Regions from separate parts of the Mesorhizobium sp. GW821-FHT04C10 genome, predicted to be linked through region 1. Evidence: riboswitches for the same ligand, from Rfam matches in the RefSeq annotation. Region 1 holds a riboswitch; each other region holds the start of a gene.
What was found. A riboswitch is a leader RNA that binds a small molecule or an ion and turns the genes downstream of it on or off. The one in region 1 is predicted to bind cobalamin.

Region 2: linked by a shared signal. The riboswitch ahead of bluB (5,6-dimethylbenzimidazole synthase) and the one ahead of AC07UC_RS32260 (ribonucleoside-diphosphate reductase subunit alpha) in region 1 are both predicted to bind cobalamin.
Region 3: linked by a shared signal. The riboswitch ahead of AC07UC_RS18485 (DUF1636 family protein) and the one ahead of AC07UC_RS32260 (ribonucleoside-diphosphate reductase subunit alpha) in region 1 are both predicted to bind cobalamin.
Region 4: linked by a shared signal. The riboswitch ahead of AC07UC_RS18710 (CbtB domain-containing protein) and the one ahead of AC07UC_RS32260 (ribonucleoside-diphosphate reductase subunit alpha) in region 1 are both predicted to bind cobalamin.

What each region holds. Positions count from the first base shown of each region.
Region 1 is NZ_JBWKTL010000001.1:6,747,833-6,755,227, forward strand. It holds gene AC07UC_RS32255 (ribonucleotide-diphosphate reductase subunit beta) at 1-333, opposite strand, end outside; gene AC07UC_RS32260 (ribonucleoside-diphosphate reductase subunit alpha) at 358-3,246, opposite strand; cobalamin riboswitch at 3,353-3,564, opposite strand; gene AC07UC_RS32265 (alpha/beta fold hydrolase) at 3,632-4,450, opposite strand; gene AC07UC_RS32270 (ABC transporter substrate-binding protein) at 4,642-5,895, shown strand; gene AC07UC_RS32275 (ABC transporter ATP-binding protein) at 5,899-6,636, shown strand; gene AC07UC_RS32280 (ABC transporter ATP-binding protein) at 6,633-7,346, shown strand.
Region 2 is NZ_JBWKTL010000001.1:5,605,128-5,612,522, reverse strand. It holds gene ribB (3,4-dihydroxy-2-butanone-4-phosphate synthase) at 1-313, shown strand, start outside; gene AC07UC_RS27345 (MFS transporter) at 371-1,594, opposite strand; gene AC07UC_RS27340 (TetR/AcrR family transcriptional regulator) at 1,715-2,323, shown strand; gene AC07UC_RS27335 (hypothetical protein) at 2,415-3,398, shown strand; partial or broken gene bluB (5,6-dimethylbenzimidazole synthase) at 3,521-4,105, opposite strand; cobalamin riboswitch at 4,198-4,393, opposite strand; gene AC07UC_RS27325 (histone deacetylase family protein) at 4,558-5,484, shown strand; gene AC07UC_RS27320 (exodeoxyribonuclease VII small subunit) at 5,488-5,739, shown strand; gene AC07UC_RS27315 (DUF2277 domain-containing protein) at 5,852-6,118, shown strand; gene AC07UC_RS27310 (pirin family protein) at 6,159-7,079, shown strand; gene dxs (1-deoxy-D-xylulose-5-phosphate synthase) at 7,182-7,395, shown strand, end outside.
Region 3 is NZ_JBWKTL010000001.1:3,819,357-3,826,751, forward strand. It holds gene cobG (precorrin-3B synthase) at 1-39, opposite strand, end outside; gene cobN (cobaltochelatase subunit CobN) at 36-3,491, opposite strand; gene cobW (cobalamin biosynthesis protein CobW) at 3,609-4,646, opposite strand; gene AC07UC_RS18485 (DUF1636 family protein) at 4,649-5,077, opposite strand; cobalamin riboswitch at 5,118-5,322, opposite strand; gene AC07UC_RS18490 (winged helix-turn-helix domain-containing protein) at 5,352-6,551, opposite strand; gene AC07UC_RS18495 (NADH-quinone oxidoreductase subunit A) at 6,941-7,306, shown strand; gene AC07UC_RS18500 (NuoB/complex I 20 kDa subunit family protein) at 7,297-7,395, shown strand, end outside.
Region 4 is NZ_JBWKTL010000001.1:3,867,988-3,875,382, reverse strand. It holds gene cbiB (adenosylcobinamide-phosphate synthase CbiB) at 1-873, shown strand, start outside; gene cobO (cob(I)yrinic acid a,c-diamide adenosyltransferase) at 870-1,499, opposite strand; gene cobU (bifunctional adenosylcobinamide kinase/adenosylcobinamide-phosphate guanylyltransferase) at 1,501-2,016, opposite strand; gene AC07UC_RS18715 (CbtA family protein) at 2,009-2,821, opposite strand; gene AC07UC_RS18710 (CbtB domain-containing protein) at 2,837-3,016, opposite strand; cobalamin riboswitch at 3,053-3,250, opposite strand; gene AC07UC_RS18705 (aromatic ring-hydroxylating oxygenase subunit alpha) at 3,396-4,565, shown strand; gene AC07UC_RS18700 (MFS transporter) at 4,569-5,768, opposite strand; gene AC07UC_RS18695 (heparan-alpha-glucosaminide N-acetyltransferase) at 5,977-6,975, shown strand; gene AC07UC_RS18690 (methyltransferase family protein) at 6,972-7,395, shown strand, end outside.

The DNA.
Region 1 (7,395 bases):
TGCCGCGAAGAAGCCGAGATTGCGCTTCAGCATGCGCCGTTCATCGTCCGTCAATCCGTCCTTCGACTTCCACAGCGCGATGTCGGCCTGCATCGACACTTCGGTCGGCATCCAGTGGTTGTTGCAGCCGTTGAGGTATTTTTCCCAGGCCCAGCGATACTTCAGGGGCAGCAGCTGGTTGACGTCGGCACGCGCGTTGATCATGCGCTTGTCGTCGACACGAACGCGACCGCCGCCGCGTTCGATGAGACCAAGGCCGGTGGCATCGGCGAGCGGAGGCTCCGTCGGCGCGGGATGGCGGGCGGCGGCGGTTGGTTCTGACCAATCGAGCATTTTTTCTTCCTGTTCTCTTGCTGCTTACTGGCAGGCTTCGCATTCGGGATCGTCGACGGCGCAGGCCTTGCCCCAGGCGGCATCCTCACTGATGACGATTGGAGCGGCGGCAACGGCGGCAACCGACGACACCGCATTGAGCTTTCCGTCGGTGCCCTTGAGCGTCGATTTCTCGACATGCGAGGCCGAGCGCGAGCGCAGATAGTAGGTGGTCTTCAGGCCCATGCGCCACGCCAGCCGGTAGAGTTCATCGAGCTTCCTGCCGGAGGGATTGGCGATGTAGAGGTTGAGCGACTGCGACTGGTCGATCCATTTCTGGCGCCGCGACGCCGCCTCGATCAGCCAGGCGGAGTCGATCTCGAAGGCGGTGGCGTAGAGCGCCTTGAGGTCGTCGGGCACGCGGTCGATCTGGCCGACCGAGCCATCGAAATATTTGAGGTCGGAGACCATCACCTCGTCCCACAGGCCGCGGGCCTTGAGGTCATGCACCAGCGCGGCATTCACCACGGTGAAGTCGCCAGACATGTTCGATTTGACGAACAGGTTCTGGTAGGCGGGCTCGATCGACTGCGCGACGCCGCAGATGTTGGAAATCGTCGCCGTCGGTGCGATCGCCATGGTGTTGGAGTTGCGCATGCCGGTCTTCCTTACCCGCTTGCGCAAGCTCTCCCAGTCGAGCGTCGATGAGCAATCCATGTCGACCTTCGCGCCGCGCGCGTCCGACACCAGCCCGATCGAGTCGATCGGCAGCACGCCTTTCGACCAGAGCGAACCTTCGAAGCTGGGATAGCGGCCGCGCTCGGCGGCGAGATCGCAGGAAGCGGAAATCGCGTTGTAGGCGATCGCCTCCATGCTGGTGTCGGCGAAGGCGATCGCCTCGGGCGATGCATAGGCAATGCGCAGCGCCTGCAGCGCATCCTGGAAACCCATCAGGCCGAGACCGACCGGACGGTGGCGCAGATTGGACTGCCGTGCCTCGGGGATGGTGTAGAAATTGATGTCGATGACATTGTCGAGCATACGCATCGCCGTACCGGTCGTCCGCGCCAAGTGATCGAGGTCGAGGCCTTTCAGGGTGACGTGGTTGGCGAGATTGACGGAACCCAGATTGCAGACGGCGACCTCGTCCTTCGAGGTGTTGAGCGTGATCTCGGTGCACAGGTTCGAGGAATGCACGACGCCGACATGGCCTTGCGGCGAGCGGATGTTGCAGGGGTCCTTGAAGGTGATCCAGGGGTGCCCGGTCTCGAACAGCATGGTCAGCATCTTGCGCCACAGGTCGAGCGCGCGAACCTTCTTGAACACCTTGACACCGCCGGCGGCGGCCTTCGCCTCAAAGGCTTCGTAGGCCACCTTGAAGGCCGTGCCGTAGAGGTCGTGCAGGTCGGGCGTTTCATCAGGCGAGAACAGCGTCCACTCGGCATCGGCTTCGACGCGGCTCATGAACAGGTCCGGCACCCAGTTGGCGGTGTTCATGTCATGCGTGCGGCGGCGGTCGTCGCCGGTATTTTTCCTCAGGTCGAGGAACTCCTCGATGTCGACATGCCAGGTCTCGAGATAGGCGCAGACCGCGCCCTTGCGTTTTCCGCCCTGGTTGACGGCGATCGCCGTGTCGTTGGCAACCTTCAGGAACGGCACGATGCCCTGGCTCTCGCCATTGGTGCCCTTGATGTGAGCGCCGAGGCCACGCACCGGCGTCCAGTCATTGCCGAGCCCGCCCGAATATTTGGCGAGCAGCGCATTGTCCTTCACGGCCTTGAAGATGCCGTCGAGATCGTCGGCGACCGTGGTCAGGAAGCATGACGACAGCTGCGGCCTGAGCGTACCCGAATTGAACAGCGTCGGGGTCGAGGCCATGAAGTCGAAAGACGACAGCAGGTCATAGAATTCGATGGCGCGCGCCTCGCGGTCGATCTCCCTAATCGCAAGCCCCATGGCGACGCGCATGAAGAATGCCTGGGGCAGTTCGAAGCGCTTGCCGCTGGTGTGCAGGAAATAGCGGTCGTAGAGCGTCTGCAGGCCGAGGAACTGGAACTGCAGGTCGCGCTCCGGCTTCAGCGCAGCGCCGAGGCGGGCGAGATCATAGCGGCCAAGTTCGGGATCGATCAGTTCGGCCTTGATGCCGGTGGACATACATTGCGGGAAATAGGAGGCGTAGCGGCTCGCCATCTCGGCATGCGTCGCCTGTTCCGCCCTGCCGGCGACAAAACTCAGCGCCTCGCGCCGCAGCCGGTCGAGCAGCAGGCGGGCGCTGACGAAGGCATAGTTCGGTTCGGTCTCGACCAGCGTGCGCGCCGCCAGGATCGGCGCCAGCGACAATTCATCCAGCGTGATGCCGTCATAGAGGTTGCGCCTGGTCTCGGTGAGGATGGTTTCAGCTGAAACCGCTTCCAGGCCGGCGCAGGCCTCGTCGATGACCCGACGCAGCCGCGCCTCGTCGAGCGGCGCCAGGCTGCCGTCGTCCGCCTTGACCTTGAGCACCGACGACGACGCGTCCGCCACGCTCGCGCTGTGGGCCTGGCGGTCGCGACTGCGCTCCTCGCGGTAGAGCACGTAGGCGCGTGCCACCTTGTGGTGTTCGCTGCGCATCAGCGCCAGTTCGACCTGGTCCTGGATCTCCTCGATGTGGAAGGTGCGGCCAGCGTCCGCACGGCGGGTGAGCGCTGCCATAACCTGCGCGGTCAGTTCCTCCACGACGTCATGGACACGCCGCGAACCGGCGGCCACCGAACCCTCGACCGCCAGAAAAGCCTTGGTCAGCGCAACCGCGATCTTGGTGGCGTCGAACGGCGTCACCGAGCCGTTGCGGCGGATGACCTGATAGGCCGGCCGCGCAGGCTGGGCCGATGTATCGATGCGAGAGAAAGGAACCCGATCGGTCCCGTTGGTGTGGATGGTGGAAGTCGCCGGCATCATGATCCCCGATTGGTTGGAGACGGAGGCCTTGGCGCACGCATGCCTGAGTGACGGCCGGAGATTCGGCCGCAGCAAGCGCACCACCGGGACACCCCGCCCGTGGACGTTCAAATTCATCGCGGCAGGTCTCCTGGCTCGCAGGTCGTCGCTTCCGTCGGCCTTCCCAGCGCGTCCACGCCAGTGGCATTACTCGACTTAAGCTCGCTGCTTACAGTTGCGGGGGCAGCGCCGGCATTGCGAAGAATCGCTCACCGGCTTCCCTCTTAGCTCCCGAATCCAAACAGATTCGAAAGAACCACGATGGCTATATGTAGCGTCTCCGGACCCCAACCTGTCAATGGCTTGACGATTCGAATTTTGGATCGTCAACAGGGCGTCGACCCTAAGCCTTGTCGACGCTCGCCAGGAAGCGGGCGAAGATTGGATCGAAGCGGCCGGGCGAATCCCAGAACGGCGCATGGCCTGAATCGTCGAGCAGATGCGCCTTGCCTTCCCACAGGTTGGAAATTTTCACGGCCGCGACGAAATCGGTGTTGACGAACGGTTCGTCGATGCCGTTCAGAACGGCGATGGGCGGCGTCTTGCCGGCGACGATCTCGCGCTGGTTGCGGCCGGTGCCGGCCGCGAATTTCTCGAACATCAGGCGCCGTGCGCGACCGTCAGTGCGTGCGACAGTGTCGAGGAGAAACGGCTCGAACGGCTCACCGCAGGTGCTGCGCGCATAGGCCTCGACATCGGCGGCAGTGAAACTTTCCTGTCCGGCAAGGTGCATGTGCGGGCTCGGTTTGAAGCCGTTGCCGACCTCCGAGGGCGCCACTGGCGGGGTGCCTGTGATCATCAGGCCGAGCAGGCCGGGAAAGCGGTCGATCATCTCCAATCCGATATGGCCGCCAAGCGACCAGCCGAAGACGATGGCCTTGTCGATGCCGAGCAGCCCGAGCACTTCGGTCATCGCATCGGCATAGCCCTCCATGCTGTAGGAGCGGTCCGGATCGATCGCATCACCTGATGCCCCGTGGCCCGGCAGATCGGGAGCGATGATACGGTAGCGCTCGCCCAGCTGGCTCTCGAGCTGGTTGCGGAAAACAGCTCCGGAAGAGGAATTGCCGTGGATCAGCAACACGGCGGTGCCTTTGCCACCGGTCTCGCGAACGGCGATCTTGCCGTGGCTGGTTTCAAGGGTCTTCTGCGAGATCGTCATGGTCCGCTCCGTCTGGAATTGCCTTGTTTTAGTGCAGATGCGCAGCAAAGCGCCACGGCTTCCATACCTTTTGCGGGAACCGTCTTCCCGGTCAGGCTGCGTTGAAAAATCCTTTTCAAATAAGAACAATTATGCGTAGATTGTCAATTATCCAACTCCCGATGAACGGGAGGAAAACAGGGAACCGCACGATGAAATTCAAATCCGCAGGCAACAGAATCCGCCATATGCTGATGAGCAGCGCGCTGATCGGCGTGTTTGCCACGGCGAGCGCGCCCGCTTTCGCCGACGTCGTCAAGATCGGCCTGCTCGCGCCTATCACCGGGCCCGCCGCGGCGGACGGGCAGGAATTCCAGCGCGGCGTACAGATGGCGATCGACGAGGCAAACGCGGCCGGCGGCGTTGCCGGCAACACGTTCGAACTGGTGGTCGGCGACGTCAAGGATCAGTCCGCTGGCAATGTCACCAGCGCGGTCGAGCGCCTGCTTGGCGATCCCGGCGTGCAGTTCATGCTCACCGGTTACGCCAGCTTGACGAATTTCGAGATCGACAACATGGCCGAGGCCGAGATGCCCTACATGCTCGCGGCCACCTCGCAGCAGACCAAGGATATCATCGCGCCGAACCCTGACAAATACATGTGCTGCTGGTCGCTGACGCCGTCCTTCGACGCCTATAACACCGACGTCACCCTGTTCGTAGAGAAGCTCGCGGCCGACGGCAAGATCACCTTGCCGACCAAGAAGGTCGCCATCATCTCCTCGGACAACGCCTATTCCAAGACCATCTCCGAAGGCATGAAGAAGACCTTCAAGGAAAAGGGCTGGACCATCACGGTCGACGAGATCGTTCCGTTCGGCGAAGTGACCGACTGGCGCTCGATCCTCGCCAAGGTGCGCGAGAATGTCCCGGACGTCGTCATCAATACCGACTATCTGCCGGGCAATTCGGCATCCTTCCTGAACCAGTTCCTCGAGCAGCCGACCAAGAGCCTGGTCTTCCTGCAATATGCGCCGAGCGTTCCGGAATTCGTCGAACTGACCGGCAAGAAGTCGAACGGTGTGATCTACAATCTCCTGGGCGGGGCGCTGACGACGCCGAAGAACCCGCGCGCCGACGAGGTGGCGGCCAAGTTCAAGGCGAAATACGGTGTCGAGAGCGGGACCTACGGCGTCGGCCTCTACGAAATGACCAATGTCTATTTCGACGCGGTCAAGAAGGTCGGCGGCGCATCGGACCATGCCGCGATCATGAAAGCGCTGTCGGAGACCGACAAGCAGGTCGCCGAGGGGCGGCTGAAGTTCGATCCCGCAACCCACCTTGCCACGCAGGGCGACGACTATATCCCAATCACCTTCTTCCAGATCTGGGACGGCCAGCGCACGCTGATCTCGCCGGAGAAATACGCAACAGGCGCCTTCAAGCCACAGCCCTGGATGCAGTGACGGATGGCCCTGCTTGAACTGGACGACGTGTCGAAGGCCTTCGGTTCGCTGAAGGCCGTCGATGGCGTGTCGTTCAAGGTCGAGGCCGGCGAGATTTTCGGCATCGCCGGCCCGAACGGCAGCGGCAAGAGCACGCTGTTCAACATCATCACCGGCATCCCGTTCGGACCCGACCGGGGCCGCATCCGCTTCGACGGGACCGCCATCAACGGCAGACCAGGGCACGCCATCGCGCGCCTCGGCCTTGCCCGCACCTTTCAGCGCGAGACCTCCTTCGACGGGCTGACCGTTTTCGAGAACGCCTTGATCGGCGCAAGCTACGGCAAGCAGGAAAAGACGGCCGCGGCCGCCCGCGAAGCCGCCGCCGAAGCGCTGGAGTTCGTCGGACTGGGCTCCGCGTCGTTCGGGCGGGTGGCCGGCGAACTGTCCGTCTTCGAGCGCAAATGCCTGATGCTTGCGACCGCGATCGCCATGCAGCCGCGCATGCTGTTGCTCGACGAGCCGGCGTCGAGCCTGACCAAACCCGAGATCGAGACATCGATCGGCCTGATCCGCCGCACCGCCGAACGCGGCATCACCATCCTCCTGATCGAGCATGTGCTGACCTTCCTGATGAGCCTGTCGCAGCACCTGCTGGTGCTCAACAATGGCCGCGTACTCGCCGCCGGCGAACCGGGGAGCGTGATCGCCGACCAGCGCGTCATCGAAGCCTATCTCGGAACCAGGAGGGCGGTGGCGTGAATCCCATTCTCACCGTCGAGGGCGTGACCGCAGGCTATGGCCGCGTCACCGTGCTGCACGACATTTCGCTGGAGGCAGGCCGTTTCGGCAATGTCGGCCTGTTCGGGCCCAACGGCCATGGCAAGACGACGCTGCTGCGCGCCATCTCCGGGCTGTTGCAGCCGAAAAGCGGCCGCATCCTGTTCGACGGGCAGGACATCGCCGGCCGTAGCGCTCGCGCCATCGTCGGCACCGGGCTGATCCATGTGCCGCAAGGCAACCGGCTGTTTCCCGACCTCTCCATCGCCGACTGCATGGCGCTGGGCGCCTATTCGTCGCGCGCCCGCCCGCATGAGGCCGAAAACCGCGAGAAGGTGGTCAAGCTGTTCCCCAAACTGGCCGAACGCTGGCGCCAGCGCGTGCGCACGCTGTCGGGCGGCGAGCGCCAGATGGTGTCGATCGGCACGGCGCTGATGAGCCATCCGCGGCTATTGATCCTCGACGAGCCGACGCTGGGGCTGGCGCCCAAGATCAAGGACGAGCTCTGTGCGTCCGTCATGGACATTTCGCGCGGCGGCGTGCCGCTGATCGTCGTCGAGCAGGACATCGAATTCCTGCTCGAACTGACGCAGCAACTCTATCTCGTCAATCATGGCGCGGTGGCGACCGAGATCAAGCCGGGCGAAAGCCTCGACCACGGCGAGATCATGTCGATGTACTTTGGCCACTAGAGCGGGATGCAATTGAATTGGCTCCGGCATCCCGCTCTATCGGTTTGTT
Region 2 (7,395 bases), 1.1 Mb from region 1:
CGTCTTCGGCACCAGCCATCGGCTGGACGGCATCATGAAGGCGATGGGCGAGCGCAAGCGCGGCGTCATCGTCTATCTGCGCGAGGGTTCCGTCGGCGTTGCGCATCAGGAACGCAAACGGCCGGCAAGCGGCGACCGCGAGGATCATGAAGAGGCCCGCCGGCGCGAGAACGAATGGCGCGAGATCGGCCTCGGCGCGCAAATCCTGAAGGACCTCGGCATTTCCTCGATCAACCTGATCGCCTCGCGCGAGCGCCACTATGTCGGCCTTGAAGGCTTTGGCATCCACATCGCGAAGACCGAGATTCTCTAGGCCATGTTCATATTCAGGTGAGGTCGGCCTGACCTGAACCTCGACATATCCCGGCGGTCACTCGGCCGGAACGGCGGCGGCGTCGCATCCCTCCAGTTCGCATTTGTGGGTGGCAAGGCTGCGCTGGCCAAGCAGCACGGTGATCAGCGCGATGGTGCCTGCGGCCACTGAAACCCAGAACCCGTTCTGGGCGCCGAATGCGTCCACCACGGCGCCGGCGGCGAAGGAGCCCAGCGCCATGCCGATACCGATCCCCGTGGTCACCCAGGTGATGCCCTCCGTCAGCATCGCTTCGGGCACATGCCGCTCGATCAGGCCGAAGGCCGTGATGAAGGTCGGCGAGATGGCCACGCCGCTGATGAAGACGGTGAGTGCCAGAAGCGGCACGGTGCCGGCCGTGAGCGGCAGCAGCGTGCTGACCGCGATGACGGCCACCGCGATGGCCAACTGGCGTTGCAGCGGTGTTTTCAGATTGAGCGCGCCGACAATGATGCCGAGCACGAACGACCCCAGCGCGTAGACGCCAATGACGAGGCTGGCGGCGCCGGGTTGGCCGAGTTCCTTGGTGATTGCCACGGTGCTGACTTCCGTCGTCGCGAAGGTGGCGCCGATGAAGATCAGGGCGAATGTGATGATCTGTACCGGGCGCAGGCGGATTGCGGAGCCGCTCGAGCCGTGACCCATCGGCCGCACTTGCGGCTCGGTCGATCGCTGCAGGATGAACGCCGTCGAGCCCAGGGCAAGGAACAGCGTGCTCGCCAGCATGCCCGCTTCCGGGAACAGGGCGGCACTCAAGCCCACCGACAGCGATGCACCGGCGATGTAGACCAACTCGTCCGCCGCCGACTCGAAGGCGAAGGCGGTGTTCATCTCGGGCCGACCACGGAAAATCTCGGTCCAGCGTGCGCGCACCATTGCCGGCATGCTGGGCATTGCGGCGGCCAGCAACGCCGACACGAACAGCGTCCAGACCGGCCAGTCCTGATTGGCCGATGCAATCAGTGCCAGGAATGCGAGCACGGAGATGATTGTGGTGGGCACGACGATCCGGGTCTGGCCAAGGCGGTCGACCAGTCTTGATATTTGCGGCGCCAGGAAAGCGTTGGCCAATGCGAATGTCGCCGAGACAGCGCCGGCCAGCCAGTATTCGCCACGCGTTTGCGACAGCATCGCCACGATGCCGATAGGCGCCATGGCGATCGGCAGGCGCGCCAGGAAACCGGCGGCAGCGAAGCCCTTGGCTCCGGGGGCGCGAAAGATCTCTGAGTAAGGGTTCTGCATGATCCGGTTCCTCGACAAAAGGCGCTCCGACAATTACATACGGAACGTATGAGAACTAGATAGACCATACGCAACGTATGTCAATTGGCATACGAGACGTATGTGAATAGGACCAGAAGCATGCACAGACCCCGCAAGGAGATGATCGCCGAGACGCGCGCCAAGCTGATCGCCGCGGCCCGCCAGGCCTTCGGGACGATCGGATATGCCGAGGCGTCGATGGACGATTTCACCGCATCCGCCGGACTGACGCGCGGCGCGCTCTATCATCACTTCGGCGACAAGAAGGGGCTGCTGGAGGCGGTTATCGCTGAAATCGACGGCGAGATGGCGGCTCGGGTGAACGAGGTCGCGTCGAGAGCGCCGACCCGCTGGCAGCGTTTCGTCGACGAATGCACCACCTATATCGAGATGGCGCTGGAGCCGGAAATCCAGCGCATCATGTTCCGGGATGGCCCTGCTGTGCTGGGCGATCCGGCACAATGGTCGAATGCCAATGCCTGCGTCGGCTCAATGACCGATCATCTGACCGCGTTGCAGGGGGAAGGTGTGGTCGTCCCGGGCGTCGACCCTGAAACGGCCGCACGGCTTATCAACGGGGCGAGCAGCCAGGCGTCGCAGCGGATCGCCAATTCAAACGACCCCGAAGCCACGTCGAGGAAGGTGGTGGCGGCGTTCAAGCAACTGCTTGAGGGTCTGCTCAAGGAACCGGGTCCGCAATCGAGCTGAAGTCCCGTCTGCGGCCTGGTGCCCGCCCATGATTGACAATCTTCGGTTAGAGCGCATCCTCCCCAGCCATCTCTGAGGGGAGATTCGGGGCATGTGGGATTTCGAGATCGGCAGGTCGGTGTCCATCATGATGCGGACCTGGCCTTTCATTGTCTTTCGCATGATCGTCTATTTCGGCATCACGCTGGCCTACATCATGGCGACCGGCACCGGCGCCTCGGTCGGCTATGGCGTCGGCCATATCTCCACCGATCCCGATGGGCCGCTGTCCTTTGCCCTGTGGGGCGGCGTGGTCGGTTTCGGTATCGTCTCTATCGCCGTCTACTGGATCCGCGAATACATCCTCTACGTCGTCAAGGCCGGCCATATCGCCGTCATGGTCCACCTGATCGACGGCCATGATGTCCCTGACGGCCAGAACCAGATCGCCTATGCCCGGCAGGTCGTGACCGAGCGTTTCGCCGAGGCCAACATCCTTTTCGTCGTCGACCAGCTGGTCAAGGGCGCCATCCGCGCCATCACCGGCCTGCTCGGCGGCGTCGCCGCCTTTCTGCCCATTCCGGGCCTGAGCGGCCTGGTGTCCTTCATCAACACGGTGATCCGCCTGTCGTTGACCTATGTCGACGAGATCATCCTCGGCTACAACATCCGCATCAACTCGTCCTCACCCTTCGAAGCCGCGCGGCAGGGCGTCGTTCTCTACGCCCAGAACGGCAAGACCATGGTCAAGAACGCCGTCTGGCTGGCGGTCATCATGTGGGGCGTGTCGTTCGTGATCTTCCTGCTGATGCTGGCGCCGGCCGGCGCCATTCTCTTCCTGATGCCCGGACAACTCGCCGGCTGGGCCTTCGTGCTGGCCATCGTCTTTGCCTGGGCCTTCAAGGCGGCGTTCATCGAACCTTTCGCCATCGCCTGCCTGATGCAGGTCTATTTCAGGACCATAGCCGGCCAGGTGCCTGATCCCGCCTGGGATGCGAGGCTGGCCGAGGCGTCGTCGAAGTTCCGGGAACTCAAGGACAAGGCGCTTTCCTCCTTCGGCGGCTCGCGCTGGGGCGCGGCCGGCGCGACGCGCTGATCGGCCGGGCAGGCGGTCGCCTGCGCGGTATCGACGGCGTTCAGGCACGCCACCGCTGACTTGAGCGGTGCCTCGCCTTGCCCGCAAAAGGTCTCGCTCATGATCAGTTCGGGCAGGGGCAGGCGCCGGCCCCAGCCGTGCGTTTCAAGGTCCGGTTTGGGCGCGAATTCGGAAACCCGGCCGACGCAGAGATAAGCGATCGGCGTTACATGGTCGGGAATGGACAGCAGGCTTTTCAGTGCCTGCGCCTCGATGATGCTGACCCAGCCGACGCCGACGCCTTCGGCGCGTGCCGCCAGCCAGAAATTCTGCACCGCGCAGACCGTGCTGTAGAGGTCCATCTCCGGATTGTGCCAACGTCCCAGTGGCGAGCCCTTCGAGCGCTGGCGGTCGCAGGTGATGCAGATGTTGAGCGCGCTTTCGCAGATGCCTTCCAGCTTCAGCTTGCGGTAAAGCGCCTGCCGTTCTTCCTCGATTTCGGGCAGTTCCTGTTCTCGCGCGGCGAGGAACAGATCGCGCACTTTCTCCCGTCGCGCGGCATCGCGGATGACGATGAAATTCCACGGCTGCATGAACCCGACCGACGGCGCGTGATGGGCGGCAAGCAGCAGCCGCGCCAGCACCTCATCGTCGAGAGGAGCAGGCAGGAAATGACTGCGCACATCGCGCCGCGTGAACATGGCGCGGTAGACCGCGTCGCGCGCCATCTGGTCAAATCCGTCGCTGACAGGAGCGGTCATAGCATCCGGCATCGCTTGTCCCCTTGCGATTGCAAACCATGTCCTCCGCCTGACCATGCGGATGACGGTGCCTGCCAGGCCGGTCTTCTGGCTCGGGATCAACCCGCGTCCGGTGCCTTCCCGTCATCGACAGTGGCATTTACCGGCGCGGTCCCCCTCACAGCGTTGGGCACGCCACGGAATTCAACCGTGTTCCCGATTCTCCCGCCAGAGCATTTGCAGCCAAGTGGAATCACTTGGCGCCGCAGAATGCGGCTAGACAAACAAACTGGCGGGCACCAGGCAGTGACGGCGACCTTATGCCGAAGTGTTCGCGGCGCCAATCCCCACAGCGACGCCAATGGACGCAGAAGCGATTTTCCCCAGCCATCGGGCCGCGACGCATGGCCATCGCGGCGTTGGGGCACTAGATAGGGACGATGGCCACTCGTCTCTACACGCATCCGATCTTCCTTGAGCACATCACGCCCCCCGGTCACCCCGAGCGGCCGGACCGCTTGCGCGCCATCGAGCGCGTGCTTGACGACGAAGCCTTTGCCGAGCTTGACCGCGTCAAGGCGCCTGAAGGCGACGAGGCCACCATCCTTTACGCGCATCCGGCCGATTTCGTCGCGCGCGTGCGCGCCGCCATCCCTGACGAGGGCATTGCCCGCATCGATGCCGACACCACCGCCAGCCCGAAGAGCTGGCAGGCGGTGATAACCGCGATCGGCGCTGCCAACGCGGCCGTCGACGACGTCTTCGCGGGCCGCGCCGACAATGTCTTCGTCGCCGCCCGGCCACCCGGCCACCATGCCGAAAAGACCACCGCAATGGGCTTTTGCTTCTTCAACACGGCGGCGATCGCGGCCCGCTATGCGCAGAAGAAGCACGGCGTCGAGCGTGTCGCTGTCGTCGACTGGGATGTGCACCACGGCAATGGCACGCAGGATATTTTCTGGGACGATCCCTCGGTGCTCTATTGCTCGACGCACCAGATGCCGCTTTATCCCGGCACTGGCGCAAAGAGCGAGACCGGCGCCGGTAACATCGTCAACGCACCACTGGCGCCGCAGACAGGCAGCGAGGTGTTTCGCGATGCCTTCCTGTCGCGCGTCCTGCCGGCGCTCGACAATTTCGCACCCGACCTGATTATCATTTCGGCCGGTTTCGACGCGCATCACCGTGATCCGTTGGCCGAGATCAACCTGACCGAGGACGATTTCGACTGGGCGACCGGCCAGCTGATGCAGCGCGCCGCCCGCCACAGCGGCAACCGGCTCGTCAGCCTGCTTGAGGGCGGCTACGATCTGCAGGGACTGGCATTTTCGGTCGCCGCCCATGTCGGGCGACTGATGAAAGGATGAATGATGGCTGCTGAGACCAACGAAGACGTCAAGGCGATGAGCTTCGAACAGGCACTCGACGCGCTGGAGAAGATCGTCGATGATCTGGAGCGTGGCGATGTGCCGCTCGACCAGTCGATCCGCATCTATGAGCGTGGTGAGGCCCTGAAGGCGCATTGCGACCGGCTGCTGAAGGCGGCCGAGGACAAGGTCGAGAAGATCAGATTGTCGCGCGACGGCAAGCCGGTTGGAACAGAGCCGCTCGACGCGGACTGAGGCATGGCCGCCAACCATGGTCTTGCCTCACCGGTTTTTGGACACGATCATGAGTGAGGATAAAACTCGTCCCGATTGAAACAGCTCCAGGACAAGAGGAGATACGGAAGCGATGTGCAGAAACATCAAGACCCTGTTCAATTTTGATCCGCCGGCAACTAATGACGAAGTGCGCGACGCAGCCCTTCAATTTGTCCGCAAGCTGAGCGGAACGACGCGGCCATCGAGACAGAACCAGCATGCGTTCGACCACGCCGTGGAGGCCATCGCGGCATCGGCGCGCGAACTTCTCGATTCGCTCGAAACCCACCAGCATCCGCGCAACCGCGAAGAAGTGGCCGCCAAACTGCGGGCAAAGGCGGCGATCCGCTTTGCCTGATGCCGCCAAAGCGGTCACCGAACGCTGATAAGGAGAGTTCATGAGCTTCTTCCCGGGGAAAGACCCTGAGGCCGGCGACGCCTTTGCCAGCGACCAGATCGAACTGATGGTCATCCCGAACGCCAAGGACATTGGCGGCTTCGAGGTCCGTCGCGCCTTGCCGACCGCCAGGAGGCGGCTGGTCGGGCCGTTCATCTTCTTCGATCGCATGGGTCCGGCGATCCTGCGTGCGGGCCAGGCGCTCGACGTCCGTCCGCATCCGCATATCGGCCTGTCGACGGTGACCTATCTGTTCGACGGCAAGATCAGGCATCGCGATTCGCTCGGTACCGAAATGGTCATCCAGCCCGGCGACGTGAATTTGATGACCGCCGGCCGTGGCATCGTGCACTCCGAGCGCACGCCCGAGGAATTGCGCGGCGCGCCGATGTCGATCTCCGGCCTGCAGACATGGCTGGCACTGCCGGACGGCAAGGAGGAAGTGGCGCCCGTATTCGAGAACACCGCTGCCTTGCGGCTGCCCGAGATCGATGCCGAAGGCGTCAAAGGCCGCGTTGTGATCGGTAACCTCCAGGGACTGCGTTCCCCGGTACGGGCCGACGCCGAGACCCTCTATGCCGATCTCAGGCTGGCGCCCGGCGCCAGCATAAAGATCCCGGCCGATGCCGAGGAGCGCGCCATCTACACACTGGAAGGCGAGGTCACGATTTCGGGTGACGTCTTCCCTGCTGAACGCCTGCTGGTGTTCCGGCCCGGCGACGAGATCATCGTGTCGTCGCAAACCGGTGCGCATTTCATGCTGTTCGGCGGCGCCTCCCTCGGCTCGCAGCGCTACATCTGGTGGAATTTCGTCTCTTCCTCCAAGGAGCGCATCGAACAGGCCAAGCAGGAATGGAAGACGGGCCGCTTCGATATCGTTCCCGGGGACGAGAAAGAGTTTATTCCGCTGCCGGAGAGCTGAGGAAAATCGGCGAGGGGACCTGCTTGATCCGCGTCGCCGACACGCATTTACTTTCGCAGGCTGGCGGCCTATCCCGCCGTTGAACAGAAAGCCCGAGCTCCCGTGAACGCAACGCCGCATACGCCGCTTCTCGACAAGGTCCGCATTCCGGCGGATTTGCGCGCGCTTGACGAGAGCGAACTGCCGCAACTGGCATCAGAACTTCGCCTCGAGCTGGTCGACGCGGTGTCCCGCACCGGTGGTCACCTTGGCGCCGGCCTTGGCGTGGTCGAACTGACGATCGCGCTGCACTATGTCTTCAACACCCCGGACGACC
Region 3 (7,395 bases), 2.9 Mb from region 1:
CAGGGCCGGACAGGCGCCCCGGCGCGAGAAGGCGTTCATGCCGCCACTCCCAGCGCCTCGGCTTCAGCAATCAGCGCGGCGAGATCGTCGTCGATGGAATTGCGCAGGGGATGCCAGAGGCCGCGCCGGCGCGCCGAGAGAAAACGCTCGGCGATGATTTTCGCGGCGGCCGGGTTTTCGCGCAGGATGAAGGCCCGAACTTCCTCGTCGCCGACATAGGCGTCGTGCACGGCCTCGATCAGCGCGCCCGAAATGGCATGGGTGGTCTCGGCGAAGCCGACCAGCCGGTCGACTGTCTCGGCGAATTCGGAGGCGCCGCGCGGGCCGTGCCGCATCTGTCCGGCAATGAAACGCGCGTTGACGGCGCGGGCGCGTACCACGCGCGAGATGGCCTCGCCGACCGAACGCGGCTTTGGCTTTTGCGGGTCCGTCGTGTCGAGGACGATGACGTCGGCATTCCGGCCAAGTGCTGCAAGTGCTGCCGAAAAGCCGCCGATGAAGGCGACGTCGGCGGAGCCTTCGAGAATGTCGCGGCCGGGGTCGTCGCCGGTGTGGACCAGCAGATCGGCTTCGGCGATGCGGGTTTCGAACGCGCCGGGCGCCGAGATACCTTCGCCGCCGGCACCGCCATAGGCATGCGAGGTGGCGTCGAGATAGGCGCGGCCGATTTCTTCGCGCGTCGCCCAGTCGCCGCTCGAGAGGAGATTCTCGACGCCGGCGCCATAAGTGCCGGGCGAGGTACCGAAGATGCGCGGGCTGATCCTGCCGTCGGCTCGGGTCCGGGCCGCGAGCGGGTTTTCCGAATCCTCTTCGTCACGCGCGGCGACCGCGTTGGCGGCGGCATCGATCAGCGCGATCTGGGTTGGGAACATGTCGCGGAACAGGCCCGATATGCGCCAGGTGACGTCGACGCGCGGCCGGCCAAGCGCCGCTGGCGGCAAGACCTCGATCCCGGTGATGCGGCCGGTGGCGGCATCCCATTGCGGCCGGCAGCCCATCAGCGCCAGGCCTTGGGCGATCTCTTCGCCGCCGGTGCGCAGCGAGGCCGAGCCCCAGAGGTTGATGACCAGCGAGCGCGGCCAGTCGCCATGCGACTGGAGGTAGCCGCGCACGACCTCTTCCGCCGCCGCCTTGCCCAGATCATAGGCAGTCGGTGTCGGCATGGTGCGTGGATCCGACGTGAACAGGTTGCGGCCGGTGGGCAGCACGTCGGAACGTCCGCGCGCCGGCGCGCCGGCCGGGCCTGCCTTGACGTGGCGGCCATCGAGCGCGGCGAGCAGCGCCGACCTTTCAGCCTCGGCACTTTGGCGGCGCATGGCGTCGGACTCATCGTCGGGCGCGCGGCCGTAGATATGCAACCCGTCCTTGATGGCGAAGTCCTTGAGGTCGCAGAGCCAGGCGTCGATGCGGCGTAGCGCCTCGTCGGGCGCGTCGGTCCTGGCGACACCGGCTTCCGAGGCAAGGCCGGTTTTTTGCGCCGTCTCGACGATCAGTTTTGCCAGGCGGTCGCGGCGGCGACGGTCGAGGCCGTCCGCCTGGGCATATTCGTCAACCAGGCGTTCGAGCTTGTGCTGGTCTTCGTCCAGTCCCGCGCCGGCCAGCGGCGGCGGCAGATGGCCAAGCGTGACGGCGGCGACGCGCCGCTTGGCCTGCGCCGCTTCGCCTGGGTTGGAGACGATGAAGGGATAGATGACGGGCAAGGGACCGGTGACGATCTCGGGAAAGCAGCTTTGCGAGAGTGCAACCGTCTTGCCCGGCAACCATTCCAGCGTGCCGTGCGCGCCGACATGGATGAGCGCATGGACGCCGAGGGATTTGCGCAGCCACAGGCCAAACGCGATCAGGGCGTGGCGCGGAGGCAAGGTTGGATCGTGGTAGTCGGCGCGGCGATCGGCGGAGCGGCCGCGATCGGGGGCGAGGGCGACCGTGATGTTACCGAAGGTCGCGGCGCGGAAGGGGAAGTGTTTTTTGCCTGTCTCGTATTCCGCTTTTCCCCAGGCCGCTTCAACGGCAGTCATTGCCTCAACCGGCAACTCCTTGGAGAAGCCGAAATAGTCCTCCAGCCCCAACCCCTGGCCGCCCGCATCCAGCAAATCCAGCAACCCACGCGGCGTTTGCGGAATCCCCTCAACCGCATAACCCTGCTCCTTCAGGTCATGCAGCATCGCCAGCACGCTGGACGGCACATCGAGGCCGACGGCATAGCCGGTTCGGCCCGGTGCGCTTGGATAGTCCGGAATCAGGATGACAAGTTTGCGCTCGGCGCGTGGTGCCCCCTGCAGCTTGATGAAGGCCACCACGCGGTCCGCCACCTGAACTACGCGATCCGGCTCCGGTCGGTTGGCGAAGGCGCGATGGCCAAGTGCCGGATCGACATCGCTTTCGCCCTTGAAGGAAATGGCGCCGGCGAGGATGCGGCCGTCCAGCTCCGGCAGCACGACATGCATGGCAAGGTCGGCGGGTGCCAGGCCGCGCTGGTTGTTTTCCCAGACGTCGCGGCGGGTGGTGGCGACGATGACCTGGAAGACGGGCACGCCGGCACGGTCGAACAGGGTTTCGACGCCGGGTTCGGCACCGGAGGCGAAGGCGGTCGCGGTGATGATGGCGGCGGGTTTCAGCGCGGCGAACGCGGTTTCCACAAAGGCGAGTGACGCCGGCTCTTTCAGGCTGGAGACGAAGATGGGGACCGGAAGCATGCCGCGTTGGCGCAGTGCTTCAAAAAGGGCATCAATCGGCGCGACATCGGCGGCGAGCAGCATCGAGCGATAGAAGAGGATCGGCACCACCTTTCCTTCCCCCTCGAGGGGAGGGTGGCCCGCAGGGCCGGCTGGGGTCGGGACCACCAGATGTGGCGTTTCTTTGAGTCGGCGCGTTTCAGAGAGGACCCCACCCCCGGCCTGCGGCCGGACCCACCCCTCGAGGGGGAGGGGGACGACGCCGCGGTTCGGCTCGTAGTAGCCAGCCTTCGGGACCGCGACTGGCTCAACAATGTCTGCCTGCGACCCCGCCAGCCGCGCCAGCCTCTGCACCAGCGCGCTCATATTGGCCGGGCCGCCTTCGCGGAAATAGCTGAGCAGCGCGTCCAATTCCTGGCGCGGCAGCGTCGAGGCTTCGATCAGCCTGAGGTCCTCGTCATGGCTTTCGCCGGGGAGCAGCGCGAGTTTAATGCCGCGTTCGCGGGCAATCGAGGCAAGCTGGTCGCAGCCATAGCGCCACCAGTCATAGCCGCCGAGGATGCGCACCAGGATGATCTTGGCGTGGCGGGCGACGCTGTCGACCCAGAGGTCGACGGACATGGGGTGCCGTAGGTCGCGCAGGGCTGCCAGCCGCATCGAGGGCAGGCGGCCGGCATCCGCCTTCCACGCCGCCGCAAGTCCGGCGAGATCGCTGTCGGTGAAGGACAAGGCCACGATATCCGCCGGCGTCTGCCGCAGATCGACCGGCTCGGCGAGATCGTCGAGCGAGGCGGAGGTCGTGGTGAGGATATGCATCGCGGTCTAGCGCGGGTCACCGCTTCACGGAAACGGCGAACCGCTCTATCTCCTTGTTTTTACGCAATTCCGGATGGAAAAACCGTGAAACACTTTTCCTGGAATTGCTAGTTTGCATCAGCCGGCGAGTATACGCTCGATTGCCGGGCGGTTCAGCCCCTTGAGGCCGATGACGACGAGGCGCGAGCGGCGGTCGTCCTCGACCGTCCAGGCGCGGTCATAGTAGTGATTGACGCGCGGGCCGACGGCCTGCAGCAGGAGCCGCATCGGCTTGCCGCCGACCTCGACGAAGCCTTTCACGCGCAGCACGTTCTCCTGTTCGGCAGCGGTGGCGACGCGCTTTGCCAACTCGTCCGGATTGGCGATCGAGGGGATGTCGACGATGAAGGTGTCGAAGTCGTCATGCTCATGGTCGAACGCGCCGTCATGATGGGATTTGCGGTTCTCGATATCGTCCTCGACGGCGAGACCGAGGCCGAGCAGCACCGAGGGATCGACCTTGCCATGCGAGGTCGGCACGATCTTCACGGCGCGGGCGGAATGTTCGTTGACGATGGCATTGGCGCGGGCCGAGCCGGCGGCGTCCATCAGGTCGCTCTTCGACAGGATGATCAGGTCCGCGCAGGCGATCTGGTCCTCGAACACTTCCTCGACCGGGTCGTCATGGTCGAGGCTCTCATCCCCGGCGCGCTGCGCCTGCAGGGCGTCCATGTCGTTGGCGACGCGGCCTTCGGCTAATGCGGGGCCGTCGACCACGGCGATGACGCCATCGACGGTGACACGGCTCTTTACCGTCGGCCACTGAAAAGCCTGGACCAGCGGCTTGGGCAGGGCCAGGCCCGAGGTTTCGATCAGGATGTGGTCGACCTTCGGCGTCAACGACAGGATCTGGTCGAGCGCCGGCACGAAATCGTCGGCCACGGTGCAGCAGATGCAGCCATTGGCCAGTTCGACGATATTTTCCTCCGGGCAGGTGTCGATGCCGCAGCCCTTCAAAATCTCGCCGTCAATGCCGATGTCGCCGAACTCGTTGACGATGATGGCGATACGCTTGCCGCCGGCGTTTTCCAGGAGATGGCGGACCAGCGTCGTCTTGCCGGCGCCGAGGAAGCCGGTGACGACGGTGCAGGGGACGCGGGATACGGAAGCGCTCATGATCAGTCCTTCAGCATGTCGAGGGGAGGGATGCGGGCAACAAGGCCGCGCTTGAGGGAATCGGGGCGGCCGCGCCACGGGATGAGGCCGTCGGTCGAGGTGGCGAAGAGTTTGGCGCCGGTGACGAGGTCGGCGCCGCTGGCCACGGTCAGGTCGCCGAAGACATAACTCCAGCAGCCATCGCGCAGGATCGCGGCGCTCAGCCGGCGCTTGCAGTTGCCGAGACATTCCACCGTGCGGACGCGGATGTTGTCATCGGCTGCGGCGCGGCGCGTGTCCTCAGCCAACAGTTCGCCGGCGCGGGGATGGGCGTCGGAACCGGTCTCGTCGCGACAGGAGGCGCAGACGATGACCGTGACGTCGGCCAAGGCTTCGCTGTCGGCGGACGAATTGTCCGCTGTGCCAGCCGAAAAACTGCCGTTCTGGTCCAAAAAGCCGGGCTCCTTGCCCGGAAACCCGCCGGGCGATCGGATTCTCTTGTCGCAGACGGCAGGTCTCCTGGCTCGCGGGTCATCGCCTTGGGTGCCGCCTTCCCGGGAAACTCCCAGTGGCTTTCGGCCTTGGCTCTTCGCTTACAGTTGCGGGGACAGCCGCGGATTTGAGATCGAAATCCCGCACCGCATTCCCTCTTAGCCCCTGCCGTTGCGGGCAGGGGACCGTCTGGACCGGATTTAGGCTTTTGCAGGCAGCGGTGTCAACGCACGGCTACGACACGGCGATGTCGGCCAGCGCCGGACCCAGATCGCCTGCCGGAGTCACGTCCATGCGTTCAAGGCCAAGCCAGCCCTGCATCTGCTTCAATTCCTCGAAGAGCTGAGCGGCGGTTTCAGGCGGCGCGCCGGGCTCGGGGTAGGCGGCATGGACGCGCAGGACGCTCGCCGGCCGGTCCGCCTTGAGGTCGACGCGCGCGACGATCCTGTCGCCAAGCAGGAAGGGGAGGACGTAATAGCCGTATTGGCGCTTTTCAGCCGGCGTGTAGATTTCGATGCGGTAGTGGAAATCGAACAGCCGCTCCGAGCGCGAGCGCTCGAAGACGACCGGATCGAAGGGCGCCAGCAAAGCACGCGCCTCGATTTTCCGGGGCAGGCGCGCGTCCTTGTGAAGGTAGGCCGGCTTGTCCCAGCCTTCGACGCGTACCGGCAGCAATTCGCCCGACTCGACCAGTTCCTCCAACCGACCCTTCATGTCGGCCGGCGACAGCCGGAAATAGTCGCGCAGGTCGCCCGATGTCGCCACGCCATGGGCGCGGGCCGAGATGCGCAGCAATTCGAGGTGCGCGTCCCGGGCCGGGGGCACCGGCAGGTCGAGGATCGCCTGCGGCAACACGCGCTCCGGCAAATCATAGAAGCGCTCGAAGCCGCGGCGGTGCGCCGTGGTGATGCGCCCGGCCCAGAACAGCCATTCGAAGGCATGCTTGGCATGGCTCCAGCCCCACCAGCCGCCCGAACCTTTCTGGCCTTCGAGCGCCGAAGCGGCGATCGGGCCGCGCTCGACGACCGCGCGGTAGATGTCTTCTATATAGGCGGCGTGTTCGCGGCCCCATTTGGCCAGTCCCAGATACATTTCATCGCCTTGCTCGGCTCGCTGCATGCGCCAGCGCATCAGCGGGTAGGTCTCGACCGGCAGGAACGAGGCCTCGTGCGCCCAGTATTCGAAGACTGTGCGTTTGCGCGTCAAGGCGGCATTGTCGAGCAGCGTGAGCGGGTAGGGGCCCAGGCGCGAATAGAGCGGCATATAATGAGCACGCACCACCGCACTGACGGAATCGATCTGCAGCAGGCCGGTGCGGGAGAGCACACGGGCGAAATGGCGGCGGTCAGGTGTGCCATTCGGGCGCGGATCGAGAAACCCTTGAGCGGCGAGTGCAATGCGGCGGGCGGCGGCAAGCGAGATTTTTTCCTTCATGCAGGCATCACTCTGAGGGGCTTCGGCTGTGGGTCGAGTCTTTGTCTGGGCAGGTTCTTGTCTTAAAACCGGGGTCCACTTTTGCGGAACCTGCGTGGTGATTCCAACCCATGCTAGCAGGGTTTTGGCGGCAACCATGTCAGGAGAGAAAAGTGGAGTAAAAAGCGAAGGAAATCAAACAGGAGCGGATCGGACCAGTTTCTCCGGATATGCCGTCCAGGTCGGCGTTTTGAACAAGGTTTGACTTGCTTCGCTGGAAGTGCTGCGCTAACCCTCGCCGCGTTGCAGCATAGGCCCCTTAAAACGGTTCAGCGGTTAAACTGTCACGCTTCCGCATTAAGGTCCGGTGCTGTAATCAAAGTGGATTGGCGCCAACGGAAAGCCGCTGCATGAACGCACTTCTCAGTTCGTACCTGCCTATCGTCCTGTTCATAGGCGTGGCACTGGTCGTCGGCCTGGCGCTGCTGGCCGCCCCGTTCCTGGTGGCCTACCGCAATCCCGATCCCGAAAAGCTTTCCGCCTACGAGTGCGGTTTCAACTCGTTCGACGATGCCCGCATGAAATTCGACATCCGTTTCTACCTGGTGTCGATCCTGTTCATCATCTTCGACCTGGAAGTGGCCTTCCTGTTCCCCTGGGCCGTGTCCTTCTCGAAGATCGGCATGCTCGGCTTCTGGTCGATGATGGTGTTTTTGGCAGTGCTGACCATCGGCTTTGCCTATGAATGGAAAAAAGGAGCGCTGGAATGGGATTGAACGACAGTTCAGGCACCCTCGTCGCGCCGAAGCCGAAGGGCATTATCGATCCCAATACCGGCAGGCCGGTGGGGGAGGACGATCCCTTC
Region 4 (7,395 bases), 2.9 Mb from region 1:
AGGCTGATATCCTTTCTCGATCGCAGGCTCAACCGCGCCACTGATCCCGACGCACTACGTCGCCAACGCGGTGTCCAGGCACTTCTGGTCATCGTGCTGGTGCCGGCGGTGATCGGCCTTTGCGTACAGCTTGTCCTGTTCTGGTTCGTTCCCCTGGGACTGGTCGTTGCCGCCCTTCTGGCGACATCGCTTCTGTCGCAGAAGAGCCTTTACGAACATGTCGAATCCGTCGCCGACGCGCTCGATACAGGCGGGCTGGCCATGGGCCGTGTCGCCGTCTCGCGAATCGTTGGCCGCGATCCCGAGGCGCTCGACCGCGCCGCCGTCTGCCGTGCGGCGATCGAAAGCCTAGCGGAGAATTTTTCCGACGGCATCGTCGCTCCCGCCTTCTGGACCGGTGTCGGCGGGCTGGCCGGCGGAGCCGCCTACAAGGCCGCCAACACCGCCGATTCGATGATCGGCCACCGGACCCCGCGCCACGAGGCTTTCGGGTGGGCGGCGGCACGCTTCGACGACTGGATCAACCTGCCGGCCTCTCGGCTGACGGCGCTGCTGATCGTGCTGGCGGCGTTCCTGGTCAGGGACGCCGATCCCCGCGGCGCCTGGCATGCGGTGTGGCGCGACGCGAAAAAACACCGCTCGCCCAACGCCGGCTGGCCGGAAGCGGCAATGGCGGGCGCGCTCGGTCTGGCACTGGCCGGACCGCGCAGCTATGGCGGCGTGCTGGTCGACGATGTCTTCATGGGTGAAGGCGGCCGCCGCGACGTCGACAGCGGTGACATCAGGCGGGCGCTGAAACTCTACCGCGTCGCCGACTATCTGCTGATCGCGCTGTTCGGCTTGGTCTCGGTGATCGCGGTTCTGGCGTTCTAGAACTCGATCCCTTGCTGGGCTTTCACGCCCGCCGAAAAGTGGTGCTTGGTCACACCCATTTCGGTGACCAGGTCGGCCGCTTCGACCAGCGCCGGCTTGGCGTTGCGGCCAGTGACGACGACATGCAGGCCCTCGCGACGCGCTTTCAGCCCTGCAACCACCTTGTCGAGATCGAGATAGTCGTAGCGCAATGCGATATTGAGCTCATCGAGCACGACAAGGCTGATCGACGGATCGGCGATCAGCTCCAGCGCCTTGGCCCAGGCGGCTTCGGCAGCGGCGATATCGCGCTTCAGATCCTGCGTTTCCCAGGTGAAGCCCTCGCCCATTGCGTGCCAGACGACGCGATCGCCGAAGGCAGCGAAAGCATCCTTCTCGCCCGTGTGCCACTTGCCCTTGATGAACTGGACGACGCCGACGCGCTTGCCATAGCCGAGCATGCGGAGCGCCAAACCGAACGCTGCTGTCGTCTTGCCCTTGCCCGGGCCGGTGTTGACGATCAGCAGACCCTTCTCGATCGTCTTGGCGGCCACCTCGGCGTCCTGCACCGCCTTGCGCTTGGCCATCTTGGCGCGGTGGCGCTCTTCGTCCCTGTCTTCGGTGGTCTTGCCGTCGATATCGGTCATCTCATTTCACCTTGAGCGGCAGCCCCGCCACCATCAGCAGCACCGTATCGGCGATCGCCGCGACCTGCTGGTTGAGCCGACCGGCCTCATCACGAAACCGGCGCGCCAGCGCATTATCCGGCACGATGCCTTGCCCGACTTCGTTGGAGACCACGAACCACGGCCCGCGCGACCGCGACAACACATCGGCCAGCCGCCGGCATTCAAACCCAAGGTCATGGTTTGCCAGCATGTGATTGGTCAGCCACAGCGTCAGGCAGTCGACCAGCACCGGCCGGCCATCGGGCAAAGCCTCGAGCGCGCCGGCGAGGTCGAGCGGCGCATCGATGGTCGTCCAGCCCGCGCCGCGCCGCGCCCGATGCAGCGCGATGCGCTCGCGCATCTCGTCGTCATAGGCTTGCGCGGTGGCGATGTAGGTCCATGGCGAGGGCAACGCCGTCACCAGGGTTTCGGCATGCGCGCTCTTTCCCGAGCGCGCACCACCGATGATGAAGGTCAGCCTGCCGCGATCAGGCAAAGCTGTCGCGCAGGCTGGTAGCGGTGCCGGTGAAGCGTCCGCGCACCACGCCGACGACGGCGCCAAGCACCAGCCAGAACACCAGACTGGTCAGCGTCACCGCCACCACGAACTGGTGGTGCAGGCCTTCCGGGATCGGTGTCTCGAAGCTGTCGGGCTGCGGCGCGCCGACAATGTGCGGCGCCACGATCAGCAGCACGGCAAGGATGGCGAGCGGCAGCGACTTGCGGAACGCGATCAGGCCAAGCCCGATGGCGGTCGCGACCACCGTTGCCACCCACCAGATCTGCCGCTGCGTGAGGTCGGCCGCCGGCATGGCGGGCAGTTCCGGCGGCAGGCCGAGGCCGGGCGCCAGCGTGAACACGGCAAAGCCGGCCAGGCCCCAGAACACGCCCTGGCGCCAGTTGCCGATGCCGCCGGCGAATTCCGAAACAGCGACCAGGATCAGCGCGAAACCGATGCCGGTGACGACGTTGGAAACCACGTTGAAGGCAAAACGCTCGAAGCCGTCGGCCGGCGCCCAGCCCTCGTCTTCGGCCGGAGCAGCCGCGGCGGCCGGAGCCGGGGTGGCAGCGCTCATGGCATTCGATGCCGCCGGCGCGGCGGAACTCATTGCGTTGCCGCTGGCGGCATCAGCCGGCGCCGCGGGTGCGGCGGCATGGTCATGGCCGCCTTCGGCCTGTTCGTAGACTTCCGCCTTGAGGATCAGCGGCACGGTGGCATAGGCCTGCATGCAGGCGAGGACGACGCCGGCCACGAGCCCTGCGATCGCCGCGATGAACACGACGTTGCGAAACAGATTCATGATGTCAGATCCTCGTCAGTGGCAGGGAAACGCCATCGAATGCCGGTTGTCATGACCGGCATTGTGGACCGCATCGATGTGCGAGAAGCCGACGAAGCCGATGATGAAGGTGCCGAGCAGCGCGGCGAGCGCCAGCTGCATGAAGCGCGACTGCGAGGAGACGGAGGCGCCGAGGGAGACGGAAGCGGTAGTCATGTCTTGTCCTTTCACCCTCCACCCGAGGGCATCGAAGTCAGTTTCCTGTCGCCGGCAGGTCTCCTGGCTCACGGATCAGCGCCCTTCCCCACCTTCCCGAAGACAAATCCTCAGTGGCATATGGAGAGGACTACCGCACACAGTTGCGGGGGCAGCAACGGCATTGGGCAACAAGTCAGCCCGCACCGCATTCCCTCTTGGCTCCAAAATGGAACCGACGACATCAGCGACTATAGGCAGAATCATCGCCTCCGGCAAACCAAATTCCGCCGGTAACCAGCGCGATTACGCCATGCCGGCCACATCAGCCATCAATCGGCGCCACAATTGACAATTGTGCCGGCCGGGTGTCGGCTGGCCACTTCACAGGAAGCCAGCCATGCAGCCCATTGCCAGCGAGCGCGATCCCTATAACGGCCTGACCCAGGCCGAACCCACCCTGCCCTCATCGGCCTATTGGGATGAAGCGGCCTATCAACTGGACCTCGATGCCATCTGGTACAAGAACTGGCTGCTGGTCTGCCGCGAGGCCGATCTTGCCCAGCCGCTGGCCTTCCGCCGATTCCGCATCGGCACGCAGGACATCATCGTGCTGCGCGACGACACCGGCGCGCTACGTGCCTTCCACAACACGTGCCGGCATCGCGGCTCGCAGCTTTGCCAGGAGAGCGAGGGCCGGCTGAAGGCGCGGCTGATCACCTGCCCCTATCATGCCTGGTCCTATTCGCTTCGCGGCGACCTCGTGCGCGTGCCGTCGAAATCATTGCCGGACGGCTTCGACAAGGCCGACCATCCGCTCTATCGCGTCGCACTCTCGGTATGGCGCGGCTTCGTGTTCATCAATTTGCAGGAGGATGCGGCCGGCTCGGCGCAGGCATCCTTCGACCCTGCCTCCGGCAATCTCGGCAACTGGCCTCTGGAAACGCTGGTGGCGGGCCATGTGCTGCGCAAGGTGATGCACTGCAACTGGAAGATCTTTTGGGAGAACTTCAACGAGTGCCTGCATTGTCCGGGCGTCCACAAGGACCTGTCGCGGCTGGTGCCGATCTATGGCCGCGGCCTGATGAGCCGGCATGACGACCCCGAATGGACCCGGCACGCCGACAATGACGCGCCGGAGTTTTCCGGTGGTCTGCGGGCGGGCGCCGAAACCTGGTCGAGCGACGGCAAGACCCATGGGCCGGTCTTCCCGGGATTGACACCGGCCGAACGCGCCGCCGGCCAGACCTACGCCACCAGCCTGCCCTCGATGTTCATCGTCGGCCATGTCGACTATGTCAGGACCGTTCGGCTGGTACCGCTCGGGCCGGAACAGACGGAACTTGTCGCCGAATGGCTGTTCGCGCCCGAGGCGCTGGCCGCGACCGACATCGACAACATCATCGCCTTCGGCACACAGGTGCTGGAGGAGGATGCGGCGATCTGCGAGGTCAACCAGAAAGGCCTGCGCTCGATGCGCCATGCCGCCGGCGTGCTGATGCCCGAGGAATATGAACTGCACCGCTTCCACAACTGGGTGCGCGAGCGCCATGCGGCACTTTCACCGTGATCCTCACAGCGACTTCGGCAGATAGCGCCAGGTCACGAAGCCGCACGCCGCCGCCAGCAGGCTGAGCGTGACAAACACCGAGCCCAGCCCGAAGAAGATCAGCACCACCGAATAAACCAGCGGCGGCGTGAGTTCCGAAAAATCGAGATAGGTGCGGTAGACCGCAGCCATCTGCGGCCGTTCATAAGATCGTACAGAACGCATGAAGGCGGTCGAGCCCAGGGCATCGAGCGCGATGGTAAAGAACGCGCCACCAAGCAGGAAAGCGCCGGTCAGCAATGGCGCGGTCGCGCCCACCGTGCCGGCCGCCAGCAGCATGGCCGACATGGCGAAATAGGCAAATGTCATGGTGCGGCGGCCGCCAAAGCGTTTTCCAGCCTTGCCCCAGAAGATCGCCATGAACAAAAGCGCATTGCCGGCCGAGACAAGGAGGCCGCCGGCGATATCGCCCTGCCCGGTGATCACCATGAACAGCGGCCCATAGACGAAGAACGTCGTCCAGAAGCAGGAGCGGCCGAAGGCGATCAGCCAGGCGAGCCTCAATCTGGGCTGCGCGACGAAGCGGCCGATATTGGCGAGCGGATTGGCCGGCCGGGTCTTGCCGGGCCGGATCGACTGGTTGTCGCCCAGCCGATAGGTCCAGAACAGCGCCAGCAAGGCCAGCGCGAACACCGCCACCGCCCCATGCGCCGCATAGATGCCGAAGCGTGTATAGAGGAAGATGCCGAGCGTCGGACCGCCGGTCCAGGCGACCATCGACCACGCCATGCGCAGCGATTCAGCCTGCATGAAGTCGGTCTTGCGGATGTGGTCCATGATGTAGAGATTGAGAGTGATCGACAGCGCGCTGGCGCCCATCACCCGGCACAGCATCCCGGCCAGTTGCCCGGCAAGCGTATGGGTGACGAAGAACAGCGAGCCGATGGCGAGCAGGCAGGCGCCCGCCGTATAGACCCAGCGCCGGGCAAAGCGGCGGATCAGCATCGGCATGAACAAGGTCACCGACAGGCCGAGCAGCGCCACGATGGTGTAGAGGATCGAGACGATCTGCTCGTTGTGCAGGATCTCGTAGGCCTGGATCGGGATGACGCTCGACACCGTGGCGCGGGCAAAGGACTCCACCGCGTAGAGCGAGGCGAAGGTGCGCGCATCCGCGGCCTTGAGGGCCGGGAGCCAGATCGGATGGCGCACATGGGTGGACATTGCTTCCCCAAAGCAGAATCACCAGCCAAATCTGCCTTGGTCACTCCCGGGCGATTAAGAGGAAACCGACCCGTTACCGGCCAAAAGCGAAGCCGGTCAAAGGCTTCCCGGCTCTGGCCTAAAGCGTCGCTTGATCCACCCCCTGGCCTTCTTCTGTCCCGTCCAACCGTGATAGTCCTCAGGCGGGGCTGAATCAGATCGCGAGACCATGACCATCCATACGCCGACCGTACCCGTTCCGGAGCCATCCAGGCGCATCGTCGCCATCGACATCGTGCGCGGCGTCGCGCTGCTGGCCATGGCGAGCTACCATTTCACCTGGGACCTGGAATTCTTCGGCTATACCGATCCGGGCCTCACCGCTTTCGGCTGGTGGAAGATCTACGCACGCTGCATTGCCTCGACCTTCCTGTTCCTGGTCGGCGTCAGCCTGTACCTCGCCCATGGCCGGCAAATCCGCTGGAACGGTTTCTGGAAGCGGTTCGCCATGGTTGCCGGAGCGGCGATCGCCATTTCGGTCGTCACGCGGATCGCCACGCCTGACGGCTTCATCTTCTTCGGCATCCTGCACCAGATCGCGCTCGCCAGCCTGCTCGGCCTTGCCTTCCTGCGGCTACCCGCGCTGCTGACTCTTGTCATTGCCGCGCTCGTCATCGCGGCGCCCATCTACCTGCGCTTCGAGGCGCTGGATCATCCCTGGCTGTGGTGGATCGGCCTGTCAGCGATCAATCCGCGATCCAACGACTATGTGCCGCTGTTTCCATGGTTTGGCGCGGTGCTCGTCGGCATCGGCGTGGCGAAACTCGCCTCCGCATCCGGCATGCGAGCCCGCCTTGCGAGCCTCAAACCCGGACGCTGGGCCAATCCGCTGGTCTTCATCGGCCGCCACAGCCTCGCCTTCTACCTGATCCACCAGCCGTTGCTGATCGGCTGCGTCTGGCTGTTCTCGCAAATGATGCCGGCCCAGGTCGAAACCCCGCAGGTCAATTTCCTCAAAACCTGCCAGCGCTCGTGCGAGCAGACGCGCAACGCAACCTTCTGTTCGAGCTATTGCGGCTGCATGCTGACGACGCTCGAGGGCGAAGCCTCGCTTGATCGGCTCGAGAACAACGACCAGACTGCGGAATTCCGGGCGCATCTGGGCGATCTGGCCGGCAGCTGCACGGCCCAGACCGAAGACAAGATGGATGAGGGAGGAACACAATGACCGAAACCCAACCGAAGCCCGGGGTGATACCGTGGCCGCCGGTTATCTACACCGCGGCGATCGCCGTCAGCATCATCCTCGGCATGCTCTATCCCCTGCCCTGGATCGGCGATCTCCTGGGCGACATCCTGTTCGCGGCGGGCTGGGTGGCATTGTTCGGCGTCGCCGTGCTCTGGTTCACCGCCATCCGCACCATGATGCGGGCCAGGACGACGCTCAATCCCAATGCCGTGCCCGACCATCTCGTCACGACCGGCCCCTTCGGCGTCACCCGCAACCCGATGTATCTCGCCAACACACTGCTGTTGATCGGCGTCGCCTTTGTCTCGGGGATAGCCTGGTTCCTGCTCTTTGCCTTCATCGCCGCCTTCCTCACCCAGAAACTGGCGATCGAGGGCGAGGAAAAGATACTGGCAGCGA